2 linked regions of the Saccharolobus shibatae B12 genome follow. The main gene of each other region encodes a partner of the protein of the gene in region 2 in a complex. Links are inferred from orthologs where the notes say so. Each region holds a gene or a part of one and is shown on either strand. Other genes may lie near its edges.

What was found. The genes of interacting proteins can lie anywhere in the genome.
Region 1: the proteins of J5U23_RS12955 (region 2) and dph2 are in contact, whole or in part, in a crystal structure (PDB 6Q2D), measured with the Methanobrevibacter smithii proteins. The link is inferred for Saccharolobus shibatae B12 from one-to-one orthologs. Residues at the interface, in WP_011954157.1 of Methanobrevibacter smithii: Pro482, Asn483, Lys484, His485, Tyr553, Asp555, Glu556, Glu559, Leu560, Leu591, His592, Glu593, Asp594, Ala595, Val596, His597, Arg598, Gly599, Pro600; in WP_011954460.1 of Methanobrevibacter smithii: Met1, Met3, Tyr4, Pro28, Glu29, Gly30, Leu31, Met33, Phe58, His80, Thr124, Gln126, Ser179, Gly180, Asn181, Phe182, His183, Leu185, Tyr201, Asn202, Phe211, Ile215, Arg291, Asp295, Asp296, Gln298, Met299.

The regions. Positions count from the first base shown.
Region 1 is NZ_CP077717.1:2,831,576-2,839,000, reverse strand. What follows is about bases 1,660-4,609. They hold dph2 (diphthamide biosynthesis enzyme Dph2), read right to left. Parts: upstream 3,661-4,609; coding sequence 2,659-3,660; downstream 1,660-2,658. Other genes in these bases: J5U23_RS15240 (single-stranded DNA exonuclease), read right to left, coding at 4,449-4,609; J5U23_RS15245 (KEOPS complex subunit Pcc1), read right to left, coding at 4,235-4,480; J5U23_RS15250 (50S ribosomal protein L16), read right to left, coding at 3,657-4,193; J5U23_RS15260 (exosome complex RNA-binding protein Csl4), read right to left, coding at 2,084-2,653; J5U23_RS15265 (DNA-directed RNA polymerase subunit L), read right to left, coding at 1,816-2,094. Outside these bases: J5U23_RS15285 (MFS transporter), read right to left, coding at 1-988; J5U23_RS15275 (transcription factor S), read right to left, coding at 1,193-1,528; more of J5U23_RS15270, read right to left, coding at 1,547-1,659; more of J5U23_RS15240, read right to left, coding at 4,610-5,528; J5U23_RS15235 (flippase-like domain-containing protein), read right to left, coding at 5,501-6,397; J5U23_RS15230 (HesA/MoeB/ThiF family protein), read right to left, coding at 6,397-7,425; J5U23_RS15225 (transketolase), read left to right, coding at 7,343-7,425. UniProt on the Methanocaldococcus jannaschii protein: Catalyzes the first step of diphthamide biosynthesis, i.e. the transfer of the 3-amino-3-carboxypropyl group from S-adenosyl-L-methionine (SAM) to the C2 position of the imidazole ring of the target histidine residue in translation elongation factor 2 (EF-2).
Region 2 is NZ_CP077717.1:2,451,858-2,459,803, reverse strand. What follows is about bases 2,054-5,004. They hold J5U23_RS12955 (elongation factor EF-2), read right to left. Parts: upstream 4,659-5,004; coding sequence 2,448-4,658; downstream 2,054-2,447. Other genes in these bases: xpf (3'-flap repair endonuclease Xpf), read right to left, coding at 4,737-5,004; J5U23_RS12960 (HAD family hydrolase), read right to left, coding at 2,054-2,441. Also shown: J5U23_RS12970 (DUF447 domain-containing protein), read right to left, coding at 1-254; J5U23_RS12965 (M28 family peptidase), read left to right, coding at 264-1,730; more of J5U23_RS12960, read right to left, coding at 1,713-2,053; more of xpf, read right to left, coding at 5,005-5,438; J5U23_RS12945 (prefoldin subunit beta), read right to left, coding at 5,460-5,840; J5U23_RS12940 (KEOPS complex Pcc1 subunit), read right to left, coding at 5,797-6,072; J5U23_RS12935 (Brix domain-containing protein), read right to left, coding at 6,069-6,581; J5U23_RS12930 (50S ribosomal protein L37ae), read right to left, coding at 6,562-6,774; exosome complex protein Rrp42, read right to left, coding at 6,790-7,617; exosome complex exonuclease Rrp41, read right to left, coding at 7,620-7,946. UniProt on the Methanocaldococcus jannaschii protein: Catalyzes the GTP-dependent ribosomal translocation step during translation elongation.

The DNA of each region.
Region 1 (7,425 bases), 380 kb from region 2 along the record:
AGTACGGATTCATGAGAAGTAGTGTATACATGAAAAGCCAAAACGCAACACCAGCATAACCTATTACAATTAATGGTTTTCTTCCTATTTTGTCCACTAGATAAATGCTTATTATCTGACCCGGTAAACCTGCAAGAAACTGTGCCAAATATGTGAATTCTATGGGATTTAGGCCCAAGTTTCCCGCTATGGTTATCGGACCGTAGATCGCAAACGTAGAGGAATACATATCGTAAAGAAGCCAGAGTATAGAAGATATAATTGTAATTCCTATAGCTGATATGAATCTTTTTGAGAATGGAACTTCATCTAGAGAAATTACAATTTTACTTTTTATTTCGTTTTCCAACTTCTTTAATTCTTCTTGCTTTGGTTTAATTCTACTCAAGAATTTATATGTTTCAGGGAGTTTTCTCCTTAGGTAAAATACAGAAATTGCTGGGAGGATTCCCATAAACAATACTATTCTCCATATGAGATCGTTCCCTATGTTCATTAAGAGCAAGATTTGCTCGATAAATGCTGCGGCAACTGCACCCATTCCCCAAAGTACTGCAAATGTTATTATCATTCGTTTTCCTCTATTTTTGGGATTTGAATTCTCTGCAGTAATTATAGGAGAAAGAACATAATCTGCTCCAATTCCAAAACCTAAGATTATTCTAGATATAACTACCTCTGTAAAATTCGTTGATATCGACTGAAATAGTATTCCTAGACTCATTAAAGCTACATCGAGACCATAGATGAACTTTCTTCCTAGTTTATCTGATAAAAAGCCTAATAGAATTGCAGAAATTGCTGCACCATAATACGCACTAGCTATAACTATTCCTTCCTCAAGCCCATTTAATAAAAATTCCTTTTGTATATAATAGAAAACTAAAGAGATCGCGTAAAGTTCATACCCATCAGTAAACACTCCCATACCAGCTGTCAAGACGCTCTTGAATTCTAGTGTGGAAAAATTCGGTTTATTATAGTCCATTTCGTGTTGTATGTATTTTGTTGAGATTATAAGAGTATCTAGAATTAGTATATACCAAGTGATAATATGTGCGGACCCGCCGGGATTTGAACCCGGGACCGCCGGCTATCCTCCTTAGACGCTAGAAGGCCGGCGCTCCGTCCTGGCTGAGCTACGGGTCCAACATAAAATGAGAATTCAATAAAATAAGATTTTCTCATTCTTTTATTCGTACTCTCTCCATACTTTACCACATTTTGTGCACTTATAAAATCTAGTTGGTGGCTCATCTGCCCTTCTAGTTTGCAATATCCAGAAGTAGGCTTCGTCATTTTTACATGAAGGACATAGAACACCTTTTATTTTTTGAGCCCCACTGGGCATTTCCTCCTCTTCTAATATTAGCGTTTTTTCTTTAATACTGTGTTTTACTTTGCTTGTCACTACTATTGTTGTCTCTGGAACCTCCTCTTCATAACCACATTTCGTGCATCTATATGTGTTCTTACCATTGGATTTCTTTGGGACCATCATAGAGTTACATTTGGGACAGAACTTCATTAATACCACGCTACAAGCTTAACCATTTACTTTATCTATATTTAACTTTTCTGATAGTTTCTTTATGAGATTTTCACATATTTTCTTTGGTTCTTGTTCTTTAAAGTTTTCACCAATTCCAATATTAGAATATCTGATTTCATCAATTATGGAAGATGTAGCTATTTGCTTAATTAGATTCTCCTCATTTATATCTAAAAATAGCTTTTCTAAGAAATTACCCCTAAATATACATATTGCATACAAACAATCGACTTTAACTAATATTGCTATCCTTGTCTCCTTTTTCACTTAGTTAATCCCTTTATTTCGTCTATATAATGTGAGGCCATTACTCTTACAGTTTCGATAGCTTTTAGCAAAGCATCTTTAGGAGCTATTGAACCATCAGTTAGTATTTTAACTATTATTTTATCAGTTAGGGGATGCGGTTGATAATATGAAGCAAAACTTACACCACTAATTTTCCTCAAGGTACCCGCAATTAAGTTACCTAACGTATGATCTTCCCCTTCTATCTCTAATTCTAAGTAATTGCTTTCACTTTTTAGGATTTTAATTTCCACCTTTCTTCACCATATAAGATCCTATTTTTCGTTGTTCAATATTTCCGCATCTCTGACATTTTAAATTATTTTCGTCTTGTTTGATCAATAAGTATCCACATCTTGAGCATCTAGCATAAACAACTCCAAGATCTTTCATCTTAATAGTTAAAGCTAAAGGAAAAGTGTATGAAAGTAATTTAGCTTTAATTACGTCTCCGATTTTTATAGCATCTGTTATACTATTAAGTTTTTTATTACTTATTTGAGAGATATGTAAGTAAGCCGAAATTGATGACGCAAGACTTTTCTCCTCGATACCTACTATTGAAACTAGTGCTGAATCTTCTTTAATAGAATTTACAATACCGATCACGTATTTAGCCTTCTTTAAGTGTTGAAGTATGATTTTCTTAAATCCCAATACGTTACTTTTCCTATTTAGCATATCATAAAAGATTTTTCCTACAACCGCAGCTCTAACTATACCATTTTGTTCATACGTACCATCGCCAGCTATAAATTCTTCAATCACTGCTAGCTCTTCTCCGGGTAAGGCTAATTCACCTTGAACTCTCATTTACTTCACCATGGGAAAATATAGGGTTCCAGACTATTATTTATGATCATTTTGGCCTCTCCAGGTGTTAACACTGGCTTTTCATAGTTATATAGATCATCTATGGGCAATCTAGGGCAAGATGTAACTAAAAATACATCTATATAGCTTCTATCTAGGTTTCTAAGTACATCTCGTGTTAACACTTTATTTGTTACTATAAAAACATCATAGCCTTTTTTAGTTAACTCATCATAGAAGTATTTTATCATATTTGGTCTATTTTGCCCAATCTTAACACCTTGTATAATTACCCAAGTGCGTTTATCCATTGCTTGTAGGATTTTACCATATCTAACTTTTAGTATCTTCCTAACCTCGTTTGTTATATCCTCACTTTTCTGTAAATATGGATCAAGTTTTATAGTCGGTTTATTTGTAGCTAATCCTAAACCTAGAGCATGAAATAGTCCACCTGACACAATAACAAATGTATCTGCTTCTACTTCGGCTGCTTTGTAGTCACAGCCTAAAACTTGACCATCAAACATAAATCTATTAGATGGCTTACCAATGACTACATCGTATCCCTTATCTTCTAAGAAAGACTTAATTTTGGACATTAATCTTACGTGTTGTAAGGTTGCTGTTAATGAGATTTTTCTTCCATTATATTTACTGATATCATTTTCTAAAGATTGAAGAGCACTTTCAGAAATATCCAAATTACTTTCAGCGTTAATAAATATCGTAGGAAACTTAGGATAGTACCACGTATAAGGGGTGTGACCGAAATGAATTATTAGATCAGCATCCACTTGTTGGGCTTCATCCTCAGCTATGTCACAAGCCCCCCAACTAGGTTCACCAGATATTATAAAATCAACGTTAGGTAGCTTTTCCTTTAACTTCTTTACTATATCTATAGAAAAATACTTCAATCCTTCGGGAAATTGTAAAAGAACACGTTTTGCGTCCTTTTCACGTATTTCCTTCACTACACGTTCTTCTTCAAAATTATAGCTCAACTTTGAACCTCCTGTCTTATAGGCCTTAATGGAATGATCTCAATTCTAGTACGCAAAGGTAACTTCTTTGATGCTATCTTTAACGCCTCTTTTGCGAAGTCTAGATGTTCCTTCTTAACTTTTACTACAATTAAAATTTCTCCTAATTTTTCAATCCTAGCAGCAGTACCAATTGGTGTACCAAAAGACAATCTCATTCCGTCTTGTAATCTATCAGCTCCAGCAAACGCCATCATTTTATTCTCTCTTAATACATGATGGGGGTACTTTAAGATCCACATAAAGAACGAAGTTTCACTTCCAGTTCTCTTAGTTAATGTCTTTAGAGTAATAGTCCTAACAGCTTCCAAAGCATTATGCCTTATTTGCCCTATCTCAGTAGTAATTAACCTAACTTCATAGTCATAATCTCCATTTGGATTTCCAGATGTAAATTTAGTTATCTTTGGTTGTGGAATACCAGGGATGTATTCTTTCCTGGTATATGCAGGACCGGAGAAATGTCTATAACATCTTCCAGGTCGTAGTGGCATTTAACCTCACGATATAGACTTTTGTATTAAAGACTAAATATTTAACTTATAGCATCAAATGACGATTGAAGTGCCTTTATATGCGCTAATATCTCGTCCGCAGTATTTCTGACTGTCATTAAGTCATTTGGCTTTGTAATTCTCATCTTTATTACAATCTCTAACTCTTTGCCTTCAACCTTGGTTTGAATTGACATTCCTTCTGGTAAATTTACATTATCAACGTTTAAACTTCTTATAATTAGTTCTGCATCTTCACATTCCGATAAGATTCTTAACTCTATCATCAATTTTAATCAACCCTTCTTTCTTTATTGATGGGATAAAAAATCTACTAGTGTAAAGCTTATCATTATCTTTTATTACTATCATTTTATCTCTCCTTATCTTTTGTAATTGTAACAATATTATTTGCACCAAAAAAGGAGAATTAAAATTGGCTGTTTCAACAATATAATACGATTGCTTATTTTCAACTAAATTAATTGAGAATCCCTTGGAGAGAGTTTGTCTAAATCTGCTGATTAATGCCTCAGCATAAGATGACGATAAAACAAACTGCAAGATCTCATTACTACCGATAGTATCAAACGAATAAATTAACGAAAACGCTAACTCTAATATATCATAATCAAGATAAAAAAATCTATCCGTAATTATATCATCTCTGGTAAATTTCGGGTTTTCTTTTACAATAGTAGAAATTATTCTGAAAAGTAATGTATTTAACTGACTCTCGTTTAGATCTTCTAGTTTTGCTATTTCACTAGTATTTATTTCCTTTATAAGATTTATTGTATTTTCTCTATTGCCAGATATACTAGGTATATAAGGATCCAGAGAAAACATTAACGATAAAAAGAGTGGTAAAGTTTTATATGCTGGGATTTTCAGATTTTTTTCAGTAGTTATATCAAATTTTTCCATTTCTCTTATTATTTCTAGTTCCCATTCAGAAAATGGTCTTCTATCTACTATTGTTGATGTTACAATACAACTAGTAATTGGTAAAACATCTTCAGCAGTTATAGGCAAATATGAGCAAAAGGAGTTTTGTCCTAAGAAATACTTTTTCTTATCATCTATTATCCATTTACCGTTAGAGTCAAGTCTGATTTGCGTCTCACATTCTTCTGGAATGAACGAAAGAATGAAAGAATTCTTAGTATTCTTGGAAATAATGAATGAAAATAATATAGGCTCTATAGAATAGTATACAGATAAACACAAACTATCCTTTGAATATATATTCCTAACTACTTCCCTTATTTCTTGGTTATTGGGCTCTCCTAAGAATACTTCCATTACTATCTCTTTAGAATTTCTTTTGACCATTTTTTAAGCTCTTCAAAGCTCATATCCTTAAAGAAAATAGATCCAAGTAAGTTTGATATGATATAGTTTAATCTTGTTGCAAAGACATAAGAGGGATTTAAAAATATTGATAGTGCTAACTCCCCCACTACTGCAGCAGATGGTATTGGTATTAATATAGATACTTGATATAAAAAAGAGATAAAAACTGACATAAAAATATTATGTGTAATATAATAAAAATAGCCGCCATAGCAAGCGAAACCAAGTATATCAATTATGATATAAATTGCAAAATCCTTTGTAGTTCCCTGCTTAAGGTAATACTTAAATTCCATATAATCTGTCACAATTCGTTCCATTTTAACTATCTTAAAGATGAATTGTTCTATTTTGTTTACTTTATCATGCTGCAAGTAAAAATACGATAGTGCAGCTATCCATCCAGCTATGTTAAATAATACGACCAAAATGAATATAAATTCTAATGGGTTAAAAAAGAATGGCAATAGTAAAATATAACCCAAACATATTGCAAGTACATCTATGGATCCTATAAGGATAGAGTAACTAAATGCTTGCCTTAAATTTACTTCATGTTTATTGTAAACTAAGCTTCTAACTAGTTCCTGCCCAGCCCATCCAGGTAATAACAGACCTATAAAATTACCCAGTAATCTAGCTCTTAATGCTATGTCTACTCTACGCTTAATTAGCAATGAATCCTTAAATGATGAGATGGAATTCTGAGCAACATACGCTAAAAGAAAAATTAGAAAGAATTTGGGATCCTCCTTTAATACATATATTACATTGATTTTAAATATGTATGCATAGATTACAATAACCACAAATGGAAGAACAATCGCCGCAATGTATTTCTTATCCATTATCTTCCCCTTTTCTCGAAACATCCAATATTAGGATAACATAAAATTACATTCCCGATGTTTTTAAAAACTTTAGGCTTATCTAACTCAGTTACTTTCATATTAACCCTAAATATTCCGCAGTTAGGTTTAGTTATTTTCTGATTTAGAAAAGGGTATTCATTTAGTACACATGTCTTGCATTGAAAGTTCTTCTCGACGTTTATCCTCTCAATTTTTAGTTCTCTAGAATCTATGTAAAACAACGAGTAATCCGGATTACCTCTCAAATGATTAAGCATTAAATTAACTTGGAGCGTGGCTGTTAATTCTACTATTAATGGAGTAGTTCCGATGACATCGCACGAATTTCCAATTTCATCTTGATCTGAATAATTAATAAAACAAGATAGGCAAGAAGTTTGATTAGAATCTATTAATTTAACAGAGCCATATTCACCATTAATCCCTCCATATATTAGGATTTTTCGCAATTTTACTGTGGCATCATTTAATAATAACTTGTAGTACAAACTATCTAAAGCATCAAATACATAATCCTTATCAGAAATTAGCTTCTCAACATTTTGCTCGTCAAGTATATCTATAATATAATTTATTTTGATTGAAGAATTTATAAGAGATAACTTTTTAGCACAAATCTCTGCTTTAGGCTTACCTACATCGTTCTCGTCAAACAAATGAACCCTATGCAAATTAGTTACGTCTACTACATCTGCATCAATTACAGTTATCTCTCCAACTCCTAATCTAGCTAAGAGCTCCGCAATAGCAGAACCCAAAGCTCCACAACCTGCAATTAATATCTTTACTTCATTTAACCTCTGTTGAATTCCTAATCCTAAGACTAAGAGCTGCCTAGAATACCTTTCCACAAGATTATAATGTAGAATAATCTTTAAAAATAAGTGTTGCCTACTAAAAGTGGGGATTGATATTGTTCCAATGGAAAAAGGTGGAGGAAGTGATGGAACTCCAATATCAATAGAAGAATTGGATAAGTTAAGGCAAGTAGCTGAAAAGGCAAG
Region 2 (7,946 bases):
CTATCCATATTAAAAGTCAGCTTATCTAGGATGGAAAGAATGAAAAAATTTGTATCTAAGGTTATATGTATAGAACATATCTGATTCTTTTCTAGATTCGAATACGTTAATGTGCTTTTATATATTTTAAATCGAAGCTCATTTGCTTCAACTATTATACCTAGTGGTTTTATTATAGGTTTTATCCCAGAAGTACCGACTAGCACCTCATATATTCCGTCATGAGGAAAGAACATTTTTAAAAACTTCTTCATAAATCACTTGTGCTATTACAACATCTAAAAACCTTATCTAATTATAGCGAAGTAATAACGGGATCAAAGAACGAGATAAAATTAGTGAGAGAAATTAGAAAAATGCTAGAAGATAATAGTGATGAAATTAGGCAAATCCCGATTAGAGTTCTTAATTGGGAACAGAAAGAACTAATTTTTGAATGCGAATCAAAAACAATAGATGCAATTTCGCTTCCATATTCTTTATCAACTGAGGTTGAAGCAGATGTAGCAGATAACTTTAAAGAATGTAATGGTAGAAATTTAATGAAAATTAGGATACAAAATCTATACGAAATCAATAAATTGTATATAGAGGCAGTAGAAAATGATTGTTTAGGAATAATCTTTTCCCTAAATAACGAGAAAAGAAAATTCGTGATAAAGTATGGAGACCTTCTAAGTCATCGACCTAGCTACCCACCGCCGATACCAGCGTTTTATATTAAGGAGAACGATTTTCCTTACATAAAGGGTAGGTGTAGAATATCACTAAAAACTGACATAAACCCTTTTGCAACAGGTTATATTATCGAAGCCATAAGAAATTCGAAAAATGAAAATAAGATAATACATATTACAGCACATCATGATCATTGGTTTAAAGGAGAGAGAGACAATCTTTTAGCAGTGGCTTTATTGAGAGAATTTAGATCTAATGTTTACGAAACCCATCTAATCTCATTTACTGCAGAGGAATCGGGCTCTTTAAATTTCTCAACCTTCTCATGGTCGCATGGTTCTAGAGAATTTTTGAAAAATTACAAAAACACTGACGATATCTTACTTAACATCAACATGGATAATATAAGTGAGGAAAGTTTGATCTTAAAAGCTGTACCTGGACTTCTTGAACTCTCCAACAAATACTTTAAAAATGTAGTTGGAAGCCCTGAGATATATAGCGATGGGTATTCATACATAAAAGTTGGAATTCCAAGTATTACAATAGAGAGTTTAGGAAATATTCATTATCATGGTGAATACGACGTCATAGAAAATGACAAGTCTAACGCATTTTTAAATGCAAGTACAATATTAGATATAATTAATAGAATAATTAATGAAAATATAGAGTATAAAACACGTGAAATGAAAGAGGAACTTAAGAAAGATCTTGTGGAATTACCAGCAGAACTAAAATCATACTTAGTAAATATTGAGGATTTACTTGATAAAAATTATATGGAGGCATATAGAGAGATTGTAAAATTATATGGAGGCATACTAGAACTTAATCAACCTTATTCTACAGTTGAACTATTTCATAAGATTAAGGGATTGAACATTGCAAGAAAAAATGACGTTTGTATCGAGGATTTAGGATGTATAAAAAGACTGAGAAATGATGAAATATTTTATAGGTTTTATTCATATTATATTAATGAATTAAAGGAATCAATAACTACCGAATACATTAACAAAATTTATTTCATATTAAAGAAATTCTTCTAATTGCTTAAGACTGGATATTACAAAGTCTGCATAAAGTTCGGCGTTTTTCACTTTACCTTCTCTATCTATTAGCACACTAATCATGTTAGCCTTTTTAGCTGCTAAACAATCTTTTACTGGCTCGTCTCCCACAAAAACACACGATCTGGGATCTACTGAAAGCTTTTCGCATGATATTATAAACGGCTCTAAATTAGGCTTTGGTCTAATACCTCCTTCTCCAGCTATTAATATCAAATCGAATTTATCTATTAAGGGAAAGGTTTTCAATCTACTACTTTTATTTCCCCCTTCTCCATCACTATTTGTAACTATGCCAAGTTTATATCCCTTACTATCTAGATATTCTACAATTTCCTTTGCATCTTCGTATGGTTCAGTTTGGCTAGCAATTGACCAATACAAGCTAGTCCAATCGTAAAGCTGAGACTTATCTATGTGAACAATATTTAATGATTTTAGAATACTCTCCCACCATTTATTTCTATTATACTCTCCTTGGCTATCCAATTTCTTACTTTCCTCTTCTACTAATTTCTTAATTATATTTATATCAATTTCTTGTCGATAATTCTCCTTTATGTACGTATATATATCCTTACTTACAGCATCTAAAGCATCATTAGCCTTCGTACTAAAATCGACTAATGTATCGTCAAAATCAAAAAGCACTGCCTTTACATTGTTGAATATTTTATAATTAATCGACAATTCGACTCACGACAAGAAATCTTCCACTTTAGGTAGCTCTTTAGGTAATCCTTTCCTCTCTCTAATCTTAGTAACCACATCCAGTAAGATACTATCCGGAACCGGAGCCCATCTACTAAACTCAGTACCCCAGAACGCCCTACCTCCAGTAGATCCTCTTAGTTCACTCGCCATATCATATGACTCTGAAACTGGAATCTCAGCGGTTATCCTAGACATATTAGCTATTTGAGAGACGTCCAATATCTTTCCTCTTTTTCTCGTTATTACTGCAGTGACATTACCTATAAGATCTGCAGGCACTCTTATGTCCAGTTTCTGTATTGGTTCTAGTAAAGTCGGTCTGGAAGTTAAGAATCCTGCAAATATGGAGTTTCTAACTGCAGGGTATATCTGAGCTGGGCCTCTATGGGCAGGATCCTCGTGTATTACAGCATCATGTAAGATGACCTTAACACCTCTAATTGGTTCATGAGCTAAAGGACCTTCTTTCATAGCTAACCTAAATCCTTGAAGTACTGTATCCATAACTTCCCTTAAATGCTGGACACCACTAGTTAAATCTACAAAGACGTTAACGTTTTCATCTATTGCAATAATTCTCTTAGCTTCATCATAGTCCCAACTGGCTTCATCTCTTAATATCTTAGCCATCTCCTTGCTATCCATATCCTCCCTTATCGTGCCATTACTTATTAGCTCTATAGTCTTGTCATTTAAAGGCTCCACACTTAAGTAGAATTTGTTATGCTTATTTGGAGACTTTCCTTCAAATACTTGGCTCTTAGCTCTTATACTTTCCCTATAAACAACAATTGGTGGAGTAGTAACTACGTCAATACCGTAATTCTCACGTAATAGCTGCAATGATACCTCTAAATGTAAGAAACCCATTCCAGATAACAAGTATTCTCCAGTTTCTTCATTTATTTTAACCACCAGGTTTGGATCTTCAATACTAAGCTTCCTTAATGCATCAATCATCTTAGTCAAATCTTTAGGATTCTTAGGCTCTACGGCTATAGTAACTACTGGTTCAGATATGTAATGTAATCTTTCAAAACTTCCTTGAACATTACTAAAACCAACAGATATAGCTGTCTCACCGGATCTTGCTCTATCTAAACCTAATACTGCTGCGATATTGCCTGCTGGAATTTCTTCTGCAAGTTCCCTAGTTGGACCCATGTATAGGCTAACTTGAAGTATCCTCTGTGAGGTCTTAGCGTTAACTAACCACAATTCTTCACCAGACCTAAGGGTACCTGAGAATACTCTTCCTGTTGCCACTAATCCTGCATGAGGATCAACTTTCATATCGGTTATCATAAATACTATGGGACCATTCGGATCAGCATTTAACATCGCCTTAGCTAATTCATTATCTAGATCTCCTTTCCAGATTTTTGGAATTCTATACTTTTGCGCTTCAATAGGATTGGGAACGAACTTTATAGCAGCATCTAGTAACGCTTCATTAATAGGAGCTTGCGCAGCTAGCTCTTCAAGTTTAGACTTATCGGAAGCAGTGTATGCGTCAATAACATTCTTCATATTAATTCCTTTTTTCTGTGCCATAGGTAAACTAAATCCCCATTTATCTTTAGCAGATCCAAATATCACATTTCCAGCTTGCGGATTAATCATCCATTTTTCTTTAAATTCCGGTTCTCCATACATATCAATTAAGTTATTAACTTGCCTAATTATATCTAATAATCTATTTAACATTTCTTGTGGGCTTAATTTTAATTCCTTTACCAATCTATCTACTTTGTTTATAAATAGAATTGGTCTGACTCTCTCCTCCAAGCTTTGCCTTAATACTGTTTCAGTCTGTGTCATAATTCCTTCCACTGCGTCTACAACTACGATTGAGCCATCTAAAACTCTTAGACTCCTCGTGACTCTTCCGCTGAAATCAACGTGTCCAGGTGTATCAATTAAGTTAATGACATAACCTTTACCTTCCGCTTCGTGATACAAACTAATGTTAGCAGCCTTTACTGTTATACCTCTTTGTTGCTCAACACTTAAGTAATCTAATGCTAGAGCTTCACCTGCTACTTTAGGAGATATTATACCCGATGCTGCCAATAACGTATCACTAGTTGTGGTTTTTCCATGATCCACGTGAGCAATTATACCTATATTCCTAACTCTCGTTCTATCTTTCATTAGGCTTAGAACTTGCTCTACTGTCTTATATCTAGGCAAATGAAATCACCAACTTCTTGCACTTAAACTTCTCTAGACCCATATTAAAAGGTAATGCTAAAAAAGAGACTAAAAAATTTAAAGGAAGTCAAATAAAGAGGTACTTTTCTTACTATCATTATCAGCGTTAGTTTTAGAATAGTGTGCCCTTAAAATTTTATAAATATCCTCAGCTTTTTTCCTACTACCTAATGCTTTTTCCAATTCTGATATAGATGCATTACAAATATTCTGTATAGTTCCAAACTTAAGTAGTAGCCTTTCAGCAAGTACAGAACCAACATAAGGAAAAGATTCTACAATATAAAGTTGCATATCAGAAATACTTTCTAGTTTAGCCTTATTATGTAAATTAATTCTCCTACTCCCATTTTCGCCGAATTGATACTTCTCTGCTATTTTTTTCAAAATTTCCGCAGTATCTTTTTTATCTCTAGAATAAAATACTTTAATATTATAATCAATCGTGGCAGAAATTAAAGCGTTATTTATCGCTCTCCACTTTTCAGTTATTTTCCTAATTTCATTAATATCACCTTCAACAATTAACATTGGAAAATTATAAACCTCTGAAAGCCTACTGATTTGGTCAAAAAACCTCTTGTCAAAAACCGAATTTACCAAATCATTTACCGACTTCCTCTCTACTGCAGCATCTTCACCTATCACATAATCAGCAACACTAAGTTGAGATAGTATTACTGTAATTCCCAACTCCTTTAATAATTCTGGTATACCACTAGCCTTTTCCCTATCATCAGCATAAATTCTAATTACCATAACACTAATAAGTTATTTAGCTTAAGCTTTTATACCTGTTTGGCCACCTTGCGGATAATATTTTGATAACATCTCATTTATTTTAGCTTGTAAGTCTTCTAGCTGCTTTCTTAAAATACTTTCTTGCTTCTGATAAGTCCTTGATCTGAGTTCTAATAATTCTTTCCTATCATTAAGCTCCTTTTCTACTGATGTCTTATCCGATTTAACCAATAAGTTCCCTACAATCTTATAAATAGTAGCATCTGCATTAAGAACTGATAATTCTTCCAATACCTTGTTTATCTCCCTTAATTCATTCTCTATAGTAGACTTTTCCAATAATAATCTATCAAGCTGATCTTTTAACTGTTGAAACTTAGCTAGTTGAGCTTGAACTTCTGGAGGTAATTTCTCGGCCACTTTTTTCCACCTCTTCCAGTGACTTTAGAATTGTATAGATCCAAAGTATATAAGAGTTCATTATAGCCCTAGCTCTTGTAATTGATGGTGCATCTATCTCAATCTGTAAAGGGGATTTCTTAATTTTTACATATTTAGTATCTATCTTTTCAATTATTATCGAATCATATATCATATCCTGGAATTCGTTTTTATTGAAATTATCTGGATAAATTGAAATCTCTATCTTCACATTTCTAATAGCATCTTCAAAAACTTAATGTTTTTCGTAGATAACGTAAACAAAAGTTCACAAATATTATTAGAGACTAGCCTCGTGTTCACAATAACATCGCAATTATTTGACAAGTTGTAGATATTCATATCGACTAGAAAATCTCTTAGAAAATCACACCCATTTAGTTCTGTGCATACACTATTATGCCTTTTTATCTGATATAATGGGATATTATAGTCAGAAGGTAGTGATAAACCGTGTAATTTAAAAAAATATTTTATAGAAAAAGTTTCTAAATCATAAACAATTATTCTCAACGGATTACCATTCTTAGCTAATACGAACAATAAATATATTGCTCCTAAATTAATAGCCCTTTCAAATATCTCTTTCTTACTTTTTTTACCCCGTGTAATTTTAACTGAGTCTGGTAACAGAGAAGTTAAAATATTTAAAAAATTTCTTGTTCTAATACTAGGATCTCTAGATGAAGTTATAACTATTCTAGTACGGTGTATATGCAAGACCGGCCCACTTAGAATTACATTTCTTACAGTACCATATTCCAGAAGCCAATCTGATAACCTTACCAGTGGTCTTGCAATAGGGACATTGATGGTCATCATACCTCTTTTCCATTATTTCTTTCCACTTTTTTCTTAAAGTAGATCCATATCTAGCCCCGTATCTTCCAGCAATTCCCGTGACTTTCCCCATAATTGCCACCTATAATTAAATTCCTAACTGCTTTTTAAGTTCTTCTAAAAGCTTGACAGCTACTAATCTTGCTGTATTCTCAGCCTGATCAATATCTTGTAATGACATACTACCCTTTCCACTCTTTTGAATCCCCACTATTTTTAGATCTGGCGTATAGGAAAAGGAAACCTTAGTGTCCATTATTGACTCTTCATCCAAATCTGGATCAACTATTAAATATTTGTCAACTTTTGCTATAGACACTGTAACTACTGGATGATTCAATGGTAATTTACCAACAACTTCATTTTTATTGATTCTAAACCCATTAGAATCTTGTTCTACCTTATACACTTTAGTATTATACAATGCTGCGACTGAGGCCAACATACATGCGTCCAATACATTCCCACCATAATCTAATACATAAACATCAAGCCATACTGTCCATACACTTTTACCGGGTTCTATTACAAGTTTAGTTAGATCTAGAGCTTTAGAATCCCTTAAGCTTCTATCCACTACTCTAGCTAATTCAATAGCATTCTCATCTGGAGGCCCAGGTTCAAAGGTCTCATAGGCTAAAGGTAGGAGTTCAACATTCACAATGAGGTTTCCTTGATTAGGCGTATCTTCGTAAGGTTTATCTATTTCAAGTTTTGTCCCAGCTAATACCATTGTCGTGCCTAACTTAACTAACGCAGAACCATCAGCCTTTTTTGCGTAATCCAAGGTTATAGAAAGAGGTCTATAATCCGTTAATTTCCTTCCGTCTTGCCTAATGCCTTTCTCAAAAAGACTTACTATACTTTCCTTCTTGATTATAGGTATAATATTTTGATTCGACGGAGTTGAAGACAATTCTATACACCCTCTTCTTTAAACTCTACATACTTACTTTTTAGAGCCTCCCTCTCTAAATTATATATTATATTTATACCCTTAACTGCTAAATCAAAAGCCTGTCTAAATTCCTCCGGAGTCATATTACCATTTAACTGAAATAACGTTACTTGGTTTAAAGATGGCATCATTGCAACCGGCATATCAGCCTCTCCCCACATATCCTCGGGTTCATTTAAATCTAGAACTATTACTCCATCAGCCTTTCCTACGGCTACCCCAGCTATTAAATCTCTCATAGGAATTCCAGCATCAGCTAACGCCAAAGACGCAGCCATCAATGAAAC